DNA from 2 places in the Pedococcus sp. P2_E5 genome. Region 2 is predicted to be linked to the other one. Evidence: predicted binding sites of a transcription regulator. Region 2 holds the regulator's gene; the other holds the start of a gene.
What was found. The regulator LexA, encoded in region 2, represses DNA repair genes until DNA is damaged. The targets are predictions, from matches to a motif close to TCGAACANNTGTTCGA.
Positions count from the first base shown of each region.

Region 1: AC1DVZ_RS06065 (HNH endonuclease signature motif containing protein) is a predicted target of LexA. The motif match lies at 2,165-2,180, and genes of this name have one in related genera.

Region 1 covers NZ_JBFUEP010000013.1:27,791-31,925, forward strand. The annotation lists gene AC1DVZ_RS06055 (thioredoxin-like domain-containing protein) at 1-465, shown strand, start outside; gene AC1DVZ_RS06060 (hypothetical protein) at 586-756, shown strand; gene AC1DVZ_RS06065 (HNH endonuclease signature motif containing protein) at 828-2,150, opposite strand; gene AC1DVZ_RS06070 (DUF6458 family protein) at 2,395-2,652, shown strand; gene AC1DVZ_RS06075 (CHAP domain-containing protein) at 2,889-3,674, shown strand; gene AC1DVZ_RS06080 (acyl-CoA dehydrogenase) at 3,867-4,135, opposite strand, start outside.
Region 2 covers NZ_JBFUEP010000046.1:23,333-27,745, reverse strand. The annotation lists gene AC1DVZ_RS15380 (class I SAM-dependent methyltransferase) at 1-88, opposite strand, end outside; gene AC1DVZ_RS15375 (N-acetyltransferase family protein) at 107-646, shown strand; gene AC1DVZ_RS15370 (DUF4259 domain-containing protein) at 716-1,129, shown strand; gene AC1DVZ_RS15365 (hypothetical protein) at 1,134-1,316, opposite strand; gene lexA (transcriptional repressor LexA) at 1,523-2,248, opposite strand; gene AC1DVZ_RS15355 (LysM peptidoglycan-binding domain-containing protein) at 2,537-2,935, shown strand; gene AC1DVZ_RS15350 (hypothetical protein) at 3,043-3,540, shown strand; gene AC1DVZ_RS15345 (winged helix DNA-binding domain-containing protein) at 3,604-4,413, opposite strand, start outside.

The sequences.
Region 1 (4,135 bases), on a different contig from region 2:
CGTCTGGTCGTCGTCGAGTCGGCGGCCCACCAGCTCGTGCGGATCCCGCTGCCTGACAAGGCCCAGCGCGTGGACGGCCTCGCGCACCAGACCCAGCGCCCCCGCACCGAGGTCGCGCCGGGCCCGGTGACCCTGACGGTGAACTTCACCCCGCCCACCGGGCAGAAGCTCGACTTCCGGTGGGGCGATCCGACCCGGCTGATGGTGTCGTCGACTCCCGACGGCCTGCTCCGCGAGGGGGCCGGCAGCTCCGAAGGCCTGACGCGGACGCTGACCCTCGACCCCGCGGCCGGCGACGGAGTGCTGCACGTCTCGGTCCAGGCGGCATCGTGCGACGGCGACCCCGAGACCGGTGAGGTGCCCGAACACGCCGCCTGCCACCTCTACCAACAGGACTGGGGCCTCCCCGTGGTGCTGGTCGAAGGCGCCACCACCGAACTGACCCTGGACCTGCGCGGCGTCTGACGCCACGGCGCCCAGACGTCCGGCCTCGCATCCCTTGGTTGGCCCCCGAAATCCTGCTCCACGGCCTACGCTCGGGCCACCGGCCCGCTCCGTGCGGGCCGCTGCGAAGGGGTGGGCGACATGTGGTGGCTGCTGGCAGTGGTTGTCGTGATCGGGGTCCTCGCCTGGGTGCTGCAGCGCCGTGGCGCGACGTTCGACGGACAAGACGACCGCGGGGATGCGGGACGCCCGCCCGAGTCGTTCAAGATCCCCGGCGCAGGCGGGGGCAACTCCGGCGGCTTCGGCAGCTGAGGCCGAGCCTCTCGACGGGCTCGCCCACGCTGGATCCACCCGGATCATCGTCACCTGACCCCACCTCGGCTTCATGTCCGTAGGGCGAAGGTGACGCACTTCTTCCCCCGGTCGTCGGTGTCGATCTGTTGTGAGTAGCGCGGGTCGTGGATCCTGCGATGGTGGTGTCCGCAGACCGGAACTGCCAGCGCCAGATCCGTCCGACCACCGCTCGCCCACGGATCCTCATGATGGAGCTCGGACCAGGCGTAGGGCCGATCACAGCCCTGCGCCGCGCAGCTGTCGTACGTCGTGGCGAGGGCGACCCGCTGGGCCTCGGTGAAGAACCGCTCCTGGCGACCGAGGTCGAGCGGCACCGACCGACCACCCAGGACCGCCGGGATGATGCCGGCATTGCAGGCCAGTCGCCGGGCCTCTCCGGCTGAGACATCCTGCCCCGTGTCGAGGTGCGCCGCCCCGACCGCCGCCTTGAGCTTGTCGTGGTCGATGGTGACCACCACCGTGGCTGCGACCTTGCCGCTGAGCGTGTCGGTGGGGAGGTGCTCGAGCAGCTCGACGAACGCCGTGCCGTAGCGGTGCGCCCAGTCACCCCCCGTCTGGAAAGCGTCCCAGGTGGCTGCCGCGACGTCCTCAGCCGTGGTGGCGCCCGCCGCCTTGGCCGCTTTGGCGGCCTGCTGGGCGAACCGACGCGGGGACGCGATCTGCTGCACGGTCTTGGCAAGGATCGACGCGGCGAGAGTGGGCAGCGTGAAGTGGCCGGTCGTCGTGCCGTCGCCGTTGTGGTGCCACGTCAGTCGCGCCTTGGCCAGCGCCGCGTCTTCCTCGGTGCGCAGCACCCGGTCCTCGTGGGCGTCGACCTCCACTTGAGAACGCTGCGCGACCGACAGGATCCTCCGGCCCTCCTTGCGCAGGGTGCCGGGGTCGACCAGCTTGGCTCGTCGCACGAGATCTGCCTCGATCGTGGCCCGCTCCTGCGGACTCACGCCGCCAGGGAGCTGTGCGGTGGCTGTTGCGATCACGTGGGCATGCTCGGTGGAGACGTCTCCCGCGGCCAACGCCTCACGGGTGGCGGCAAGGTCGTTGTCGAGTGCCGTCGCGAGCCGCACGTCACGGGCCGCCTGACCTCCCTCGCGTCGCGTGCTGACCGCCAACCACGCGGAGGTGTCGGTCATTCCGGAGTCGGAGGCCACCTCGGACCGGTCTGCCTCGGCGACCAGCGACAGCCGCACTGCCTGCAACCGGGTGATCACCCGGTCCACCTCGCCCAGCGCGGCCGCCGCGGAAGCGCCGCCGATCACGTCGCCGGTGTGCACCTGATCCAACAGCTCGTCGATCTGGCGCAGCGCCTCGACCGTCCCGAGTGGGACGGTGCGGAGGGTGACTGCTGCGGACATATAGGCAACTATAGTCGAACACATGTTCGAACACAAGCACAATCCACAGAAGGGTGGCCAGAAAGGTGGTCAGGTCACGTGACCCGACCCGTCCGCAGAGCTGGCGAGGCGGCCATGATCTCCGGCATCCGCCAGGAGGCGGCCACCTGCAATGAACGCGAGGCGTTGTCGCAGGTCAGGGGCCTTTCGCCGGTAGAGTCAGGGCAACGGGTGACAAGTACCCGCAATCCCCCCAGGAGTGAGCATGTACATCGGAGTCGGCATCTTCCTGATCGTCGTCGGCGCGATCCTGACCTTCGCGCTCAATGCGTCCACCGACGTGGTCAACCTCGGCATGATCGGCTGGATCTGCATGGCCGCAGGCGTACTGGCCATCCTGCTGTCGCTGATCGTCACGCGCCGCACCACCACGGGCGCCGGCTACTCGTCGCGGCGCGTGAGCCACACAGACCCGGCCACCGGCACCCAGGTCGACGAGGTCGAGGTCGACCCGCGCGCCTGACCCGCACCACCTGCATCACCCGATCCACGACAGGGGCGGCACCGGAGCGATCCGGTGCCGCCCTTGTCATGCCTCACGACCCAGGGGAGAGCTCCCCTCCCAGCGCTCGTGCGTAGCCCTCGCGCCGGGGTAGTCCTCCCCATCGACGGCGGTCGCGTTCGTTCCTAGCTTCGTTGTCAGCAGCCGGTCCCGCGAAGGGGATGGCCCAGTTCCCAACAACGATGCAGGAGAACGAGATGCGCACCCTCAAGCTCAGCCAGAAGCCGGTCCGGATGGCCCTCGCCGGCGCCCTGGGCCTGTCCGTCGTCGCGGGGGGCGCGGCCATCGCCGATGCCGCCACCGGCACCGTCAGGACCAGCGCCGCCAGCCTCACCGTCCGCTCCGGTCCGGGCACGTCCTACAGCGCCGTGACCACCATCCCGAAGGGCACGAAGGTCACCATCAGGTGCCAGACCTACGGCTCGACCGTCAGGGGCACCTACGGCACCTCGAACATCTGGGACAAGATCGGCACCGGCAAGTTCGTCTCGGACGCCTACGTCTACACCGGTCGGGACGGCTTCGTCGCCCCCAAGTGCGGCGGCACCACCACCCCGCCCACGACCACGCCGTCCGGTGCGATCAAGGACGACTACCCCTACCGCGGCGCCACCTCGGGCGTCGACCCGTGGAACTTCTACAAGGGTCAGTGCACCTCGTTCGCCGCGTGGCGCGTCCGCCACAACCTCGGCGTCGGATTCTCCAACTCCTACAGGGGCCAGCACTGGGGCAACGCCAACCACTGGGACGACGCCGCCCGCGCCGCCGGCATCCCGGTCTACAAGTCCCCGAAGGTCGGTGACATCGCCGTCCGCAGCAGCGGCACCTGGGGCCACGTCGCCTACGTTGCCAAGGTCAACAGCGACGGCAGCTTCATGGTGGAGGAGTACAACCACGTGCGTTCCGACACCTACAGCTACCGCAAGGCCGCCCGCGGCACCGGCAGCGAGCAGTTCAGCGACTTCATCCGCTTCCCGCGGTAGCGGATAGCGGGATAGCGCGACATCCAAGTGTCCAGCTGATCCGAACTAGGTCCGTGCGCTCGGCCCCGGAGGGGTGGGCGGGACCACAGAGCAAGGTATGCCGAAGGGCTGGCTTCCAGGGGAAGCCAGCCCTTCGGTCGTGCCGGGACCACCCGGCATACCGCTGCTTTGGGAAACGCGCGGGGGGATGCGTCAGAACGCGGACTCGGGGACGTCCATCAGGGCGTTGTCGGTCGCCTCGGCGATCGCGCGCTCGGCCGCGATCTTGGGCAGCACGTTGCGCGCGAAGAACGACGCGGCAGCGATCTTGCCCTCGTAGAAGTCGCGGTCCTTGGCCGAAACCCCTTCTCCTTCAAGGGCCTTGGCAGCCACGGCCGCCTGGCGCAGGAGCAGCCAGCCGATGACGAGGTCGCCGGCGGACAGGAGCAGGCGCGAGGTGTTCTGGCCGACCTTGTAGAGGT
Region 2 (4,413 bases):
CGGTGTGCCCACCGCGGTCGGGGTCGGGCAGCTTCGCGTCGCCGGCCGAGCCGGGAGCGCCGTGGCTGTGACCGTGCTCGTGGTTCATCCCCCTAGCATCGCCGATATGAGCAGCATTGCCCCGGACAGCGGCCGCGCAATCGTCGTCCGCGACGCGACGCAGGCAGACCTTCCCGCCATGGCCGCCATCTACGACGACCAGGTCCGCACCTCGGTGGCGACCTTCGACACCGAACCCCGCGGCGCGGCATACCTCGGGGAGAAGCTGGCGGCCGCCGGCGCGGGCAACGTCGGCAATGTCGTCCTCGTCGCCTGTGCGGACGAGCAGCTGCTCGGGTACGCGTTCTCCGGCGCCTTCCGCCCGCGGCCGGCCTACGACGGCACCAAGGAGGTGTCGGTCTACCTCGCGGAGGGCGCCCGCGGTCGCGGCCTCGGCCGGACCCTGTATGCCGCGCTGCTGGCGCGGCTGGACGCCGCACCTGATGTGCACACCCAGGTGGCGGTGATCGCCCTGCCCAACGACGCGAGCGTCGCGCTGCACGTGGCGTGCGGTTTCGAGCGGGTGGGCGTGCTGCGCGAGGTCGGGCACAAGTTCGGTCGTTATGTCGACACTGCCTGGTACCAACGGATGACTCCGCAAAAGTAGGGCTGGCGCGTCGCCCCGTCTCTTGGCACCCTCGAAGGAGCATCTTTCGCACGCTGTGGAGGTTGGGAGATGGGCGCCACCGGAGCCGGGCCGTTCGAGAACGACGACGCGCTCGACCTGCTCGACGAGCTCGAGGAGTCCGAGCACGAGGTACGACGCAAGAGGGTCGAGTCGGCCCTCGACCAGGTGGTTCGTGCGCGGGGGTACATCGAGGCGCCCACCATGTCGCAGGCAGTGGCGGCCGCGGTGCTCGTGGCTGCGTGTGACGACTTCGAATCCGTCGTGGGAGAACGCAATGTGCCCTGGTGGGTCGACGAGGAACCCATCGAGGTGGACGAACAGCTCGAGGAGCTCGCCACCCGGGCGCTGCACCGGGCCCTGCAGTCCGACGACAACGAGCTCTGGGAGCTGTGGGCCGACGGTGACGGCGGCGAACGCTTCGCCACGAGGATCACGCACTACCTCGACGCGCTGGGTGACTGACTGGTTACTGCCTGGGTGACTGACTGGGGGACTGACCCGTCGCCCGGCAGACCCCGAGCACCGCGTCGATCTGGTCCAGGTTCAGCTGCGAACAGGCGTGGCTCGCGGCGTCGATCAGGTCCGCGAGCAGTTCGATCTCGGATCCGAGCACCTGGTCGGTGAGATCGGGGTCGGGATGGGCCTCCATGTGTAGAGAACGGTTGGAAGAGTCGCCTGTTACGGGGCGCAGAGCAGGCAAGCCTGGGGGGCCTTCTTGAGTCCGTTCGGGTGATGGGCCATCAGCCGAACGGACGAGGCGCGAGCCGCGCTGAGCCCACAGCGGTCCGGACACACGTGTGCCGCGGAGCGCGCGAGGCGCTCCGCGGCACACGTCGCCGGGACTGAGGGTCGAGCTCAGATCCGGCGAAGCACCGCCGTGACCTTGCCGAGAATCGTGGCGTGGTCTCCGTCGATGGGGTCGAAGGCGGCGTTGTGCGGCATCAGCCACACCTTGCCGTCCTTGCGCTTGAAGGTCTTGACGGTGGCCTCGTTGTCGAGCATCGCCGCGACGATGTCGCCGTTGTCGGCCGTGGGCTGCTGGCGCACGACGACCCAGTCGCCGTCGCAGATCGCGGCCTCGATCATCGAGTCACCGACGACCTGGAGGAGGAAGAGCTGCCCCTCGCCGACGATCTGGCGGGGGAGCGGGAAGACGTCCTCCACGGTCTCCTCGGCCAGGATCGGCACGCCGGCGGCGATGCGCCCTAGCACGGGCACGTAGGTCGCGGCAGGGCGCTGGTCGCCCGACCCGGTCTCGTCGTAGGTCGCGGTCTCGTCCTCGGCCGAGGCGCCGCCGCGGTAGCCGCGCATGTCGGCGGGGGAGTCGGGCGAGACGACCTCGATCGCGCGCGGCCGGTTGGGGTCGCGGCGCAGGAAGCCCTTGCGCTCGAGGGTGGACAGCTGGTGGGCGACCGAGCTGGGGGAGGTGAGCCCCACGGCCTCGCCGATCTCGCGCAGGCTCGGCGGGTACCCGCGCCGGTCGACCGAGTTGCGGATCACCTCGAGCACCCGTCGCTGCCGGACGGTGAGCCCGTCGCCGCGATCGCGGTCGGGCAGTTCCTTGACGTTGTCGTCGCTCATGCCGCTTCCTCACTTGAGCAGTTTCGGGTGCAGGTGCAGGTCAGGTGCCGTATGCCGGGTGCTCTCCGAGGCGTTGTCAGTGCCCTCTGATGTGCTTGCGGCATGAACACAGCGTATGGCCTTCGAACGCCTGTGCCAAACATGTGTTCGACGCGTGTCTTGATTGATTCGAACATGCGTGCTAGAAATCAGTCAAGCAGTTCTTCGCACATCCGTTCGAGGAGCGCCGCACAGAACGCCACAGCAACACCAACAGCAACAACAGCGCACGCCACGATGGAGGACCTGATGAGTGCAGCAGTCGCTTGGGACGTCGCCCCCGCACCGGTGCGGGTCCCCGTTCGCCCGGCTCGCCCCCGCCTGGTCTCGGTGCCCACCGGCGCAGAGGTCGTGGTGGCTCCGGCCGCCCCGTTGCGCCTGACCCGCGCCGCTCGGCTGGCGATCACGCTCACCGTGGTCATCGCAGCCGTGGCCCTGGCGATCGCCGTGTTCTCCGGCGGCGCGTCCGCCACCGTGATCGACCACTCCACCACGGTGCAGTCCGGTCAGACGCTGTCGCAGATCGCGGTCGAGCAGCTCCCGCAGCTGTCGATGGCCGAGGCGGTCGTCCACATCCAGGTCGCCAACGACCTCACCGACAGCAACGTCCACGCCGGTCAGACGCTCCTCATCCCCGCCGTCGGCTGAAGCCCCGACGGCCGCGTGGCCTACGCGTTTTGCGCTATGCGGTGACCGTTGGCTCTACGCGCTAACCCCGATGCGGGGCGGCTGTCGCGTGTAAGACGGTGGTCGGCATGCACACCACTACACGGATGGCGGCCGCTGTGGCCGCAGCTGCCGGGGCAGCGGCCTTCTCGGTCCTCCCGGCCACCGCCGCGGCGGGAACACCCACGTCGTTCACCGTCGACACCCAGTTCGTGGACGGGCCCAGCGACATCACCGCCGCCACCGGCCCTCTCTCGTCCTGCACCGAGGTCAGGGACCTCGAGAACTTCGGCGACCTGCGGACCCACAACCAGCTCGTCTTCAGCGGGGTCAAGGAGCTCACCTGCGGCACTGCGACGGTGACCATCGGCTACACCGCCTTCATCTCCATCCCCGCGTTCCAGAACGAGAACGTGCTCCCAGCCGGCGGCGGCTTCAGGACCTTCGGGGACTGGTGGGTCATCGACTCCACGCTGGCGGGTGTGAGCTCCGGCGGCGGCAAGCTGGCGGGCGACTCCCGCACCTGCACGCGGGATGCCGGCTCAGAGGGCTGCATCACCGACACCTTCCGGGGCTTCGTCTCCTAGACGCAGACGCAGCCCGGCGCGGGGGAACCGGCGCGGGGGCACCGGCGCGGGGGAGGGTGGCGCTCAGCGGTCGGCCCGCTTCGGCCGGCGTGCGGGGTGGCCCAGCTCGCCGCCCCACAGGTGCGGGGTGCCCTCGTTCTCGACCAGGGACAGGTCGCGCCCGAGGAACCCAGCCAGCCGCTGGGCCGCGACCCTCACCTGCGTGCGCCCTCGCTTCGAGACGGCCGGAGCGAGGTGCACCTCGACCTGGACCGCATCGGGTCGCACCGTCCGCTTCCAGAGCCCGACATTGGTGCCGTCGAGCACCACGCTCGCCCAGAACGGGTCGGTGTGCTCGGCATAGGGGTGGTCGGGCAGTGCGGAGAAGTTCACCTGCGGATAGGTCAGGACCGCCTCGTCATACGTCGGGAAGAGGTATGCCGCGGGCGCGGCAGGGGAGCGCCGGCGCACCTGAGTGGGGTCGAACCAGTGCGGGATGCCGGAGATCTCCACCTCCTCCAGGTGGTCCCCGAGCTGCGCGAGGGCGGCCTTGGTGTCGCTGACCGTCAGGGTGGCCCACCGGGTGAAGTCCTTGACCGACGCAGGTCCGTGGCCGCTGAAGAACCGCCGGACCAGCTCGACCACGGCCTCGTCGCGGCTGCGCTCGGGTGTCGGCGCGATGACCTCGTCGACGAGGGCGTAGGAGTGGTGGACACCCTTCATGGGCCCCGAGCAGACCAGGCCGCGCATCTCGGCGACGATGAGCAGGTGGCCGAGCTGTTCGCCGGGCTTGATGGGGGAGCCGCGCTCGACGAAGGCCTCACCGAGCTCGGGTCGAGTCAGGAAGTGCTTGTCCTGCAACAGTTTTGCCAGCAGCTCGAACCCGTCGCCGAG